2 regions of the Actinoplanes sp. NPDC051475 genome follow, and region 1 is predicted to be linked to the other one. Evidence: riboswitches for the same ligand, from Rfam matches in the RefSeq annotation. Region 1 holds a riboswitch; the other holds the start of a gene.
What was found. A riboswitch is a leader RNA that binds a small molecule or an ion and turns the genes downstream of it on or off. The one in region 1 is predicted to bind cyclic di-AMP.
Positions count from the first base shown of each region.

Region 2: it holds a riboswitch for cyclic di-AMP, as region 1 does, so the genes downstream of both, AB0368_RS35185 (transglycosylase family protein) here and AB0368_RS05290 (hypothetical protein) in region 1, are expected to answer to the same signal.

Region 1 is NZ_JBFAZZ010000002.1:162,617-168,242, reverse strand. It holds gene AB0368_RS05295 (glycoside hydrolase family 65 protein) at 1-1,269, shown strand, start outside; gene AB0368_RS05290 (hypothetical protein) at 1,335-2,354, opposite strand; cyclic di-AMP (ydaO/yuaA leader) riboswitch at 2,359-2,495, opposite strand; cyclic di-AMP (ydaO/yuaA leader) riboswitch at 2,730-2,866, shown strand; gene AB0368_RS05285 (hypothetical protein) at 2,870-3,940, shown strand; gene AB0368_RS05280 (ABC transporter ATP-binding protein) at 3,956-4,726, opposite strand; gene AB0368_RS05275 (ABC transporter permease) at 4,719-5,612, opposite strand.
Region 2 is NZ_JBFAZZ010000025.1:50,548-56,173, reverse strand. It holds gene AB0368_RS35195 (hypothetical protein) at 1-61, opposite strand, end outside; gene AB0368_RS35190 (GNAT family protein) at 160-642, opposite strand; gene AB0368_RS35185 (transglycosylase family protein) at 761-1,405, opposite strand; cyclic di-AMP (ydaO/yuaA leader) riboswitch at 1,407-1,585, opposite strand; gene AB0368_RS35180 (Hpt domain-containing protein) at 1,762-2,145, shown strand; gene AB0368_RS35175 (response regulator) at 2,156-2,578, opposite strand; gene AB0368_RS35170 (DUF2064 domain-containing protein) at 2,645-2,953, opposite strand; gene menC (o-succinylbenzoate synthase) at 3,006-4,112, opposite strand; gene AB0368_RS35160 (GNAT family N-acetyltransferase) at 4,141-4,890, opposite strand; gene AB0368_RS35155 (M20 family metallopeptidase) at 4,887-5,626, opposite strand, start outside.

The DNA of each region.
Region 1 (5,626 bases):
GTGCTGCCGGCGCTGACGTACACGCAGCCCGCGGCGGCCGCGGACGTGCTCCGCTGGCGGCACTCCACCCTGGATCTCGCCCGGGAGCGCGCGCAGACCCTCGGCCTGCAGGGGGCGGCTTTCCCGTGGCGCACGATCCGCGGGCAGGAGTGCTCGGCATACTGGCCGGCCGGCACCGCCGGCTTCCACATCGGGGCCGACATCGCCGATGCGGTCCGCCGCTACATCTCCGCCACCGGCGACGACGACTTCGAACGCGAGGTCGGCCTGGAGCTGCTGGTGGAGACCGCCCGCCTGTGGCGCTCGCTGGGTCACCACGACCGCCACGGCCGCTTCCACATCGACGGCGTGACCGGCCCGGACGAGTACACGGCGGTGGTGGACGACAACGTCTACACCAACCTGATGGCGCAGCAGAACCTCTTCGCGGCGGCGGACGCGGCCAAGCGTCACCCCGACCTGGCCCGCAAGCTCGGCGTCGACGACGAGGAATCCGCCTCCTGGCGCGACGCCGCGGCGGCCGTGCACATCCCGTACGACCGTGAGCTGGGCGTGCACCAGCAGTCGGAGGGCTTCACCCGGCTGCAGGAGTGGGACTTCGAGAACACTCCGCCGGAGGCGTACCCGCTGCTGCTCAACTACCCGTACTTCGACCTCTACCGCAAGCAGGTCGTCAAGCAGGCCGACCTGGTCATGGCCATGTACGTCCGCGGCGACGCCTTCACCCCGGAGGAGAAGGCCCGCAACTTCGCGTACTACGACGCCCGTACGGTCCGCGACTCATCGTTGTCGGCCTGCATCCAGGCGGTCATAGCGGCCGAGGTGGGCTTCGTCGAGCTGGCCCACGACTACCTGGGCGAAGCGGCCCTGATGGACCTGCACGACCTGCACCAGAACGCCCGCGACGGCGTTCACGTGGCGTCGCTGGCCGGCTCCTGGATCGCCCTCGTGGCCGGCCTCGGCGGGATGCGCGACTACAACGGCCAGCTCTCGTTCGCGCCGCGGCTGCCGAGCCGGATCAGCAACCTCGAGTTCTCGCTGCTGTGGCGCGGGCTCCGGCTGCGGGTCGAGGTCACGCCGGACGAGGTCACGTACTCGCTGCGCAACGGCGGCGGGTCGGCGCGGCTGGACCTGCTGCACCACGGCAAGGAGGTCACGGTCACGCAGGTGAAGCCGATCGTCCTGCCGATCCCGCCGGCGCCGCCCACCGGTCCGGCCCCGACGCAGCCGGCCGGTCGCGCACCGGTCCGCCGGGCGAGCGGTTCCTAGAAGCTCAAGAGCGGCAGAAGCCCCCGTTCCGTCAGGGAACGGGGGCTTCGTCGCGTGGGGCGCTGCTACAGCATCGAGATGTGCACGTGGTCCGTGTGGTTGGACGGTCCGTGATACGTCTTCCAGCCCGTCGCCGGGAACCAGATCATGCGGTTCCAGATGACGTACAGGATGCCCAGCCGGTCGGCGTTGCGGACCGCGAACGCCATCAGGTTGTTGCCGTACTCGCGGGTGTCCTGGTTGTGCCAGGGTGAGAAGCCGCTCTTCTGCAGGGACCAGTCGCAGGCGCGGCCCTTCGGGTGCTCGAACGGGCCGCCGTCGCGGTGACAACCTACGAAGCGGTTGAATCCGGCCTTCTTCACCTCTTGGTACATGTGCAGCGTGCGCGCCGTGATGCAGCCGCTCGTGGTCGGGTCGTCGACGTTGCACGGCAGCGGGCCGAACTCCCCGTCCGCGTTGCGGGGCGCGGGCGCCGCCACCCGGGACTTGGCCAGCACGAAGCCGCCGGTCACCGTCTTGCCGCCGACCAGGTCGAGGGCCTTCTCGGCGGACTCCTTCTGCTTCGTCATCAGCTCGAGGTTCTGCTTCTGCGCCTTGACCTCCTGGTCGAGGCGCGCCTTCGCGGTGGCGACGTCGTTGATGGCAGCGTCGAGCTGGCGCAGCTTGTTGTCGTTGAGGTCGTTGATCTCCTCGAGCGAGACCGCCTTGTCGATGAACGCGTCGGGCGAGCGGACGTTGAGCAGGAAGCCCATGGTGGTGAGGCCGCCCGTGCGGTACTGCTGCGCCGCCACCGCGCCCACCTCGGGCAGCAGGGCGTCCCGCGTGGCCTCCGCGTCCTTGACCTTGAGGGCGAGGGCCAGCTGGCTCTTGGTCGACTTCGCGACCGCCGACTTGGCCGCCAGGTAGCGCCGGCCCGTGTTGTCCAGCACGTCGTTGAGCATGGGATTGTCGTCGCCGTCGTCGGCAGTCGACGAGTTCCCGCCGCCCGGCGCCGCACTCGCGGGCGCGCCGGGGGCTGCGATCAGGGTGACCGCAGTGAGCGATGCCAGGGCGAGGACCAGCCACCGGCGGGGTCTTGCCGTCATCCAGTTTCCTTCCGTGTTGCCGCCGACCGGGTTAGCTGACGGGTTCGGGACGGAAGCGATCCCTACCGCTTGTTCAGCGGATTCACCCCATTACCAGGTGGTTCCCCGATTCGCCTCACGGCGATTGAGCGGTGGTCTGCCGGCACCTTGGGGGCGGTGCCTTCCTTGGCAGTGACCGGCGGAAAGCTTACCTGACTCCGGGCCGCTCATCACCGGGCGCGACATCGGCAAAAGCGTTACCTCCCAACGACTTTGCGTTACCACTCGATGGAATGACAGCCCGCGGAAACTGACGCCGTGTGTTCGGATGACCGCACAGAGTGCGACACCTGTCGATTGCGGAAAACCGTGGGTATCGTTCGTCACGGTTCCATCACGGAACCGCCGCCTAATCGCCGAAAGGCGAGCCGGGGACCCATCCGGTAATGGGGTGAATCCGCAGCTCCTGCGGTAGGGATCACTTCCGTCCCGAACCCGTCAGCTAACCCGACCGGCGGCCGACGGAAGGAACGCACGTGAGGCTCGACCCTGTCCGCCGGCGATTAGCGACCCTGCTCGCGGTCCTCGTCGCCACCTCGGGGCTGGCGCTCGTCGCCCCGGCCGCGGCCACCGCGGCGCCCCGCCCGCTCGCCGCGCCGGGAGATTCCGGCGACGACGGGGAGGGCGGCTCCAAGTCCCTCGTCGAGCAGCTCGAGGCGGCGTCGAAGGGCTTCGTCGAAGCCAAGGAGGCGCTCGACCGCTCGAAGAAGCGCCAGCAGGAGCTCGTCGCCAAGCTCAAGGAGATCGACACCGAGCTCGGCCCCAAGCAGGGCGCGCTCGACGAGATCGTGCGCAGGTCGTACCGGACCGGCCGGCTGGGCCCGATGACCGCCCTGCTCACCGCCGACTCCACCGGCAGCATGCTGGACCGGGCCCAGACCCTGGAGACGGTCGCGGTGAAGCAGGACCGCGCGATCCGCGACCTGAAGGACGCACGGGCCCGGCAGGAGCAGGCGAAGCTGGCGATCGACGCGTCGATCCGCGACCAGCAGAAGCAGCTCACCATCATGGCCAAGCGCAAGACGCAGGCCGAGGGCGCGCTGAAGGCACACAACGCCACCACGACGGCCGCGGACGACGGTGGTGGCAGCGGCTCCACCGGCGGGGGCTCCAGCTCACGCGCCGCCGCCGCGCCCCGCAACTCCGACGGCTCGCTACCGAATGAGTCCTGCACCGTCAACGACCCGACCACCACCGGGTGCATCACCCCGCGGACGCTGCACGCCATGAAGGAGGCCAAGGCCGACGGCTTCACCCATTTCGTCGCCTGCTTCCGCCACCAGAACAGCGGTGAGCATCCCCAGGGCCGGGCCTGCGACTTCGCGGCCGACCGGGGCGGCTTCGGTGGCATCGCGTCGGGCAGCAGCCGCGACTACGGCAACCGGCTGGCGAACTACTTCATCAACAACGCGAGCCGGCTGGGTGTGCTCTACGTCATCTGGTTCCGGCGGATCTGGCTGCCGAGCAGCGGGTGGAAGGCGTACACCCGGGGCAACGGCGATCCGTCCAGCGACCACACGAACCACGTGCACCTGTCGATGAGATGACGTCCGGGGCCTGCGTCACTTCTTGACGTAGGCCTCGTACTCCTTGAGCACCTCGTCGGTGGGGCCGTCGCCGCGGATCAGCCCGGACTCCAGCCAGATGCAGCGCTCGCAGGTGTCCCGGATCGACTGCTCGCTGTGGCTGACCAGGAAGACGGTGCCGGCCTCGGCGCGCAGGTCGCGGACCCGCTGCTCGCTGCGCTTGCGGAACTTGGCGTCGCCGGTGGCCAGCGCCTCGTCGATCAGCAGCACGTCGTGCTTCTTGGCGGCCGCGATCGAGAAACGCAGCCGAGCGGCCATGCCGGACGAGTACGTCCGCATCGGCAACGAGCTGAAGTCGCCGCGCTCGTTGATGCCGGAGAAGTCGATGATGTCCTTGACCTGGGCCTTCACCTGGGCCGGTGACATGCCCATGGCGAGACAGCCCAGCACGACGTTGCGCTCGCCGGGGAGGTCGTTCATCAGCGCCGCGTTGACGCCGAGCAGCGACGGCTGGCCGGCCGCGTAGACGGCGCCCTTCTCGACCGGCAGCAGGCCCGCGATCGCGCGCAGCAGGGTGGACTTGCCCGAGCCGTTGGTGCCGATCAGGCCGATCGCCTCGCCCTTGTACGCGACGAAGCTCACCCCCTTGATCGCGTGCACCTCCCGCAGCGTGGCCGGCTTGGAGCCGGTGACGATCCGCTTGAAGCTGGCGAGCGGGCTGCCCGTACCGGCGCTGCCGGCCTGGTGGACCCGGTAGACGACGTGCGCGTCGTCCACGATCACGGTGGGTTCGCGCTGGTCAGCCACGGCCGTAGCCCTTCTCTCCGCGCCAGAAGTAGACGTAGCCGCCGATGCCCACCACGATCGTCCAGCCGATGGCCTCCAGCCACAGCACGAGCGGCGAGTTGGCGAGCTGCACGTCCTCCATCAGGGCGTGGCGCATCAGGTCGATGAAGACGAGCAGCGGGTTGGCCTCGACGACCGCGAGCTTCCAGCCGTCCAGCTTGTCGGCGAACTTGGAGACCGGGTAGAGCACGGCGGAGCCGTACAGCCAGATCCGCATGATGAACGGCACGAGCTGCTTGAAGTCGGCGACCTTGGAACCGAGCCGGGCGGCGGCCATGGCGAGGCCGGCGTTGAAGACCGACTGGAGGAGGAAGATCGGCACGACGAGCAGCCACTCGAAGGTGATCGGTTCGCGGATGCCGACGATGACCATCAGGACCGCGACCGAGGCCAGCATGTTGCGGACCTCGACCATGGTGATCGCGAGCGGCAGGCTCGCACGCGGGAAGTGCAGGGCCCGGATGAGCCCGAGGTTTCCGCTGATCGCCTGGATGCCCGCCTGTACCACCGACTGGGTGAACTGGAAGACGAACACGCCGGTGCAGAGGTAGGCGATGAAGTTGTCGACGCCCCGCGCCGTGCTGAGGACGAGCCCGAAGATCACGTAGTAGACAGCCGCGTTGATCAGCGGCGTCAGCACCTGCCAGACCATCCCGAGCCGGGTCTTGCCCAGCGACGACATGACCTTGGCATTCGCGTACGAGGCGATGAAGTGCCGGTACGACCACAGCTGCCGCGTGTAGGCGGCCAGGCCCGGCAGCTTGCCGGCCGCGCTCAGGCCGTGCCGGCGGGCGAGCTCCCGCAGAGGGGTGCCGGTGTCGGAATCGGCGACCGCCGTCTGAGACATGGGGTGGCGCTCCG
Region 2 (5,626 bases), on a different contig from region 1:
GGTCGTCGACGCTCGCCGTCTCGGCGGTCCCCACCACGTCCATCGACGCCAGGTCGAGCACCGACAGCCGCCGGCCCCGCGCCTGAACTCGAACATCTCCATGGCCGCCGGCTCGGCGCAGGAGCGGTGGCTGCGCACCGACAGCGGTACGGGAACCTGTCACTGATCCCGGCGCAGCCGGTAGTACACGAATCCCTCACGGGTGACGCCGCCGTCGGGGGTGAACCCGGCGGCGGCACAGCACGCGCGGCTCGGCGCGTTGCCCTTATCGATGCCGCAGAAGAACTCATCCACATCGGACAGCTCGGCGTTGTCGACGACCGCTCGCAGCAGGGCCCGGCCGCGGCCCTCGTGCCAGCGCCGCGGGTCGACCACGAAGGCGAGGCCCATGGAGCGGCGGCCGCGACCGTCGGCGTACACGTCGCCGCCGATGAAACCCACCTCGCCGGCCGCGTCCACGCCGAACCACGCGTGGCAGCGCAGCACCAGGTGGCCCCGGAACACCTCACCGCCGCCGCGCTCGGCGATCGCGAGCATGCGGGGCAACCAGTCCCGCCCGCCCAGGTAGTGCTGCACCTGGGGATGGTCGAACCAGGGCGCCGCGGAGTCCGCCAGCATTGTGGTCGGCGGGACCAGCCTCATGCGCACATCATGCCGGTACGCGCAAGCCGGCGGTGCTGTTGTCCCTCCATAGTGGTGGGTGTGGCGGGACCCGGCCGCCCCACGGGGGAAGGGCGGCCGGGCCGGTCTCCGCCAGGCCTCAGAGGGCCAGGCGTTGCCCCGGGAAGATGAGGTTCGGGTTGCCACCGATCTCACCGCGGTTCAGCTGGTACAGCGCGCGCCAGCCGCCCTTGACGTGGTGGCTGCTCGCGATCTTCGCCAGGGTGTCGCCGGAGCGCACGGTGTAGGACTTGCCGGTCGCGTGCGCCGGCGTGCTCTTGCGCGTCGTGCTCCTGTGCGTCGTGCTCCTGTGCGTCGTGCTCCTGTGCGTCGTGCTCCTGTGCGAGGACGACTTCGACGAGGCCCCGGACGTGTTCCTGCCCGAGTAGGACTTCGAGGAGCCGGCCTTCCTGCCGCACACCGGCCAGGCGCCGATGCCCTGGCCGTCGAGGACCTTCTCGGCGATGCGGATCTGCTCCGCGCGGCTCGCCTTGTTCGCCGTGCTCGCGTACTTGCCGCCGCCGTACGCCTTCCAGGTGCTGCGGCTGAACTGCAGGCCGCCGTAGAAGCCGTTGCCGGTGCTGATGCTCCAGTTGCCGCCGGACTCGCACTGCGCGACGGCGTCCCAGTTCACACTGGACCTGGCCGCTGCCGGCGATGCCGGGCCCAGCAGGGCGGCGGTGCCGGCCGCGCCCGCGACCACCAGGCCGAGGGCACGCAGGGACTGCTTGCGGATCTGTGCCATGAAAGGAAACCTCCACGCCTGCGAGGTCAGCTGTCGGGTTCGGGCCGAGGAGCCCGGCCGCGTGTGGCGGCTTCACCCCGAGGCGCGGCTTGCGCGCCGTGGAACCTGTGGGTCCCCCGCTCCATGCCTGTCGGTTGAGGTCCCGGCCCGGTCGGCGGCAGGACTCGGCGTTACCGACCGCGGGGCCCGCATCTGCGGACCGGCCGACCGTAGCCACTTCCCCCCGGGCGATCGCAAACTTCCGGGGCCGAACGTGACGTTGTTTACACCCTTGCGACCGGATTGATCTTTCTCCGAGGTGTCGTTCGAACCGGGATAATCACCGCGAAGCGGGCCATCGGCCGTACCGTTGGATCATGGAAGATCCTGCCGTCGCCGTCCGCGCCCGGCTCCTCGAGATCACCGGGCCCGAACCCGGTGGGCCGGAATGCGCGCTGCTCGTCAGGCTGCTGACGTCGTACACCGTCAAGACGCCGCCGGCTCTGGAGCGGCTGGCCGAGGCTCTGGCCGCCGGGGACCTCGCCGCCGTCCAGGACCAGGCACACGCCCTCAAGGGATCGGCGGCCAACATCGGCGCCGCCGAGCTGACCGATCTCTTCGGCGAGCTGGAGGACGCGGCGCGCGACGGCCACCTCCTGGAACCCCGGGCGACGCTGGACCGCATCCACGGCGCCTACGGCCGGGTGGCACCGGTGTGCACCCGCATCGCCGGTGACCTTCAGCAGGAGGCCGTGCGTTGACCGAGAGGGATCATTCGTCCCACCAGTTCGCCGGCGCCGTCGCGCTCACGTTCTCGGCCAGGAGGCTCTGCAGGACACTGGCCAGGACGCTCGGCTGTGCCGGCTTCTCGAGGTACGGCGCATCCGGCCGCACGAGCCCCTGGGCCAGGGCGACATGCCGGGGGATCCCGCTGATGTAGATCACGTGCATGCGGGGATACACGGCGCTGATGGCCCGGGCGAGGTCGCCCCGGCTGTCTCCGGGCAACGACAGGTCGGCGATGAGGGCGTCGATCCGGCCCTCCTGCTCCCGGCACACCTGCATGGCCGACTCCTGGTCCAGCGCGGTGAAGACGCGGAAGCCCCGGGCGGCGAGCATGTGGGCCGTGGTCTCGAGGACGTCGGCGTCGTCGTCGACCATCAGGACCGTGGCGTGACCGGAAAGGTTCGTCATTCTCGCCTCCTTGCGACCCAGCCTAAGTGCACGAACCGTGCCGCGACCGGCGTTTGTGCCGGTGGGTCACGGGACGGGCAGGGTCGGCAGCAGGGCCACCCGCAGCCCGAGCCGCAACGCGGCCAGCATGAGGGTCCCCGAGTCGGTCAGCGGCTCGAGTTCCGGCGCCCGGGACGGCTCCCGCAGGCCGAACGCATACCAGCCGCCGTCGCTGGTCGGGCCGATCACCGCATCGAAGCTGCGCAACAGCCCGTAGGCGTCACCCAGCAACCGCGCGCTCACCTCCGCCGCGATCACCAGGTAGGCACTCCCGCTCCCGGGGCCGGGGGGCGAGAGCCGCGAGTCACAGCGGAAGAACCGTCGAGTCCGGGTCATGCCCCGGTAGTGGCCGCCGGCGCCCGGAAGGTTGCCTGCCTGGGCGAGAAACCTACAGCCGGATCCATTCCGTCGCCGTCGTCACCGACTCCAGCACCGCGGCCAGTGGTTCGACCCCGAGGCCCGGGCCCGCCGGCACCGGCAGGTGGCCGTTCTCGAGCACGAAGGGCGCGGTGAGGTCGGTGGCGAAGTAGCGGTCCGAGGCCGAAGTGTCGCCGGGCAGTGTGAAGCCCGGCAGGGCGGCGAGGGCGACGTTCGCCGCCCGCCCCAGCCCGGTCTCCAGCATGCCCCCGCACCACACCGGTACACCGTGCGCCACGCACACGTCGTGGATCCGCCGCGCCTCCAGGTAGCCGCCGACCCGGCCGGGCTTCACGTTGACCACCGAGCACGCGCCGAGCGTGATCGCGGCCGCGGCGACCCGGGCCGAGGTGATCGACTCGTCCAGGCACACCGGCGTGGTGATGAGCTTGGCCAGCTCCGCGTGCCCGAGGACGTCCTCCTCGTCCAGCGGTTGCTCGATCAGCAACAGCCCGAACGGGTCCAGCCGGCCCAGGTGCCGCGCGTCGGCGAGCGTGTACGCGGTGTTGGCGTCCACCTGCATCAGCACCTCGTCGCCGAAGCGCTCGCGGACGGCGCGGACCGGCTCGACGTCCCAGCCCGGCTGGATCTTGAGCTTGATCCGGACGTAGCCGGCGGCCAGGTAGCCGCCCACCGCGTCGAGCAGCTCCGCGATCGAGCCCATGATGCCGACGGACACCCCGCACGGCACGCGGTCGCGGACGGCGCCCAGCTCGCGGGCCAGCGACCGGCCCTCGGCGCGCAGCTCGGCGTCGAGGACCGCGGTCTCCACCGCCGCCTTGGCCATGCGGTGGCCCTTGAACGGGGCGAGGACGGGCGCGACCCGGTGGGCGTCGAGCCGGGGCGCGGCCGCGAGCGCCGGCACCAGGTAGCGGCGCAGCACGTCCGCGGCGGCCTCGGTGTACTCGCTCGAGTAGCGCGGGTCGGCCATCGCCACGCACTCGCCCCAGCCCTCGGCCCGGTCCGTGACCACCCGCAGCAGCAGCACGTCGCGGGCGGTCTCGGTGCCGAACGAGGTACGGAACGGCGCGACCAGCGGCATGGCGATGCGGCGCAGCTCGATGCCCTCCAGCTTCATGACGACCTCACAGGGACGCCGGCGAGCTTCACGAGGGCCTCCTCAGGACGTACCAGCCGGTGCGGTCGAAACCGGTGACGCGGGCGCCGGTGGCGAGCAGCGCGGACAGGGTCGCCCGGACCGCGAACCGCCACCGCCGGGCCTCCCCGGGCTCGCGGCGCCGCAGCCTCTCGACGTCCGGCGGCACGGCGACGAGGAGCTTGCCGGCGTCGAGACTGCCCGGCACCCCGGTCCGGTCCAGGGCGACCACCGCGCCGGAGGTGTCGTCACGCAGCGGCGTCGGCCGCGTCAGGTCCCAGCGTACGAGGAGCCGGTCCGACACGTCGTCGCCGTTGATCCGATCGTGCATCGCGCCGTAGAAGTTCGGCAGGTACTCCTCCACGACCGCGCCCAGCTTCGCCAGGTTGAAGTAGGCGTTCCGGGCGACGAGGGGGTCGAAGGTCCAGCTGATGGTGGTGGCGCCGTTCTCCAGCGCCCAGGACCGCTGGTGCTGTTTGAGGGCGTACCCGATGCTGCGGCCCATGGCCTCGGGCGCCACCCCCGCGATGTGGCTGTGCAGCTCGCGGGTGCCCGGCGCGCCGAAGAAACCGACGCAGGCGCCGAGCAGGGCGGCGCCGTCGTAGGCGGCGGCCACGTAGTTGCCCGACTTCGCCAGCGCGCGCAGCAGCTCAGTGCTCAGCAACGGCGTTCCGGCGTCCTGCTGCCAGATCGCGCCGAACAGGCGGTCGACGGCGGCCAGCTCGTCGAGCTCGCTCACCGTGCGCACCTCGACGCTCATGCTCGCAGCCGGTCCGCGATCAGGCCCGCGACCAGGGCGGCCCGCGGGAGCAGGTCGGGTACGAGCACGTGTTCGTCGTCGGCGTGTGCGCCGCCGCCGACCGCGCCCAGGCCGTCGAGGGTGGGCGTACCGATGCCGGCGGTGAAGTTGCCGTCGGAGCCGCCACCCACCGCCGCGGTTGCCGGCTCGGGAAGGCCGAGGTCCGCGGCCACCCGCACCGCGCGGGCGAACAGCGACGCCGTCGCCGACGCCTCCATCGGGGGCCGGTTGGGGCCACCGAGGATCTCCAGGGCCGCACCCGGCAGGATCGGCCGCAGGGCGTGCATCGCGGCATCGATCCGCTGCTGCTCGGCGGTGTCGCGGACGCGGACGTCCACGGCGACCTCCCCGGCCGCGGGTACCGTGTTCTCCGACGTGCCCGCGGCGAGCAGGGTCGGCGTCACGGTCGTGCCCCGCGCCGGGTCGGCGAGCGCCGCGACGGCCAGCACCTGGTGCGCCAGCTCGACGGTGGCGCTGACGCCCCGCTCGGGCTCCAGACCGGCGTGCGCGGCCCGGCCGTGGACGCGTACCCGGTAACGGGAGACCCCCTTGCGCTCCGTCTTGAGCGCTCCGCCGCCGGCGGCGGCCTCCAGGACCAGGGCCGCCGCGCAGCCGGCGGCCTCCGACTCCACCAGCGCGCGCGAGGTGGGCGAGCCCAGTTCCTCGTCGCAGGTGATCAGCAGGGTGGTCCCGGCCC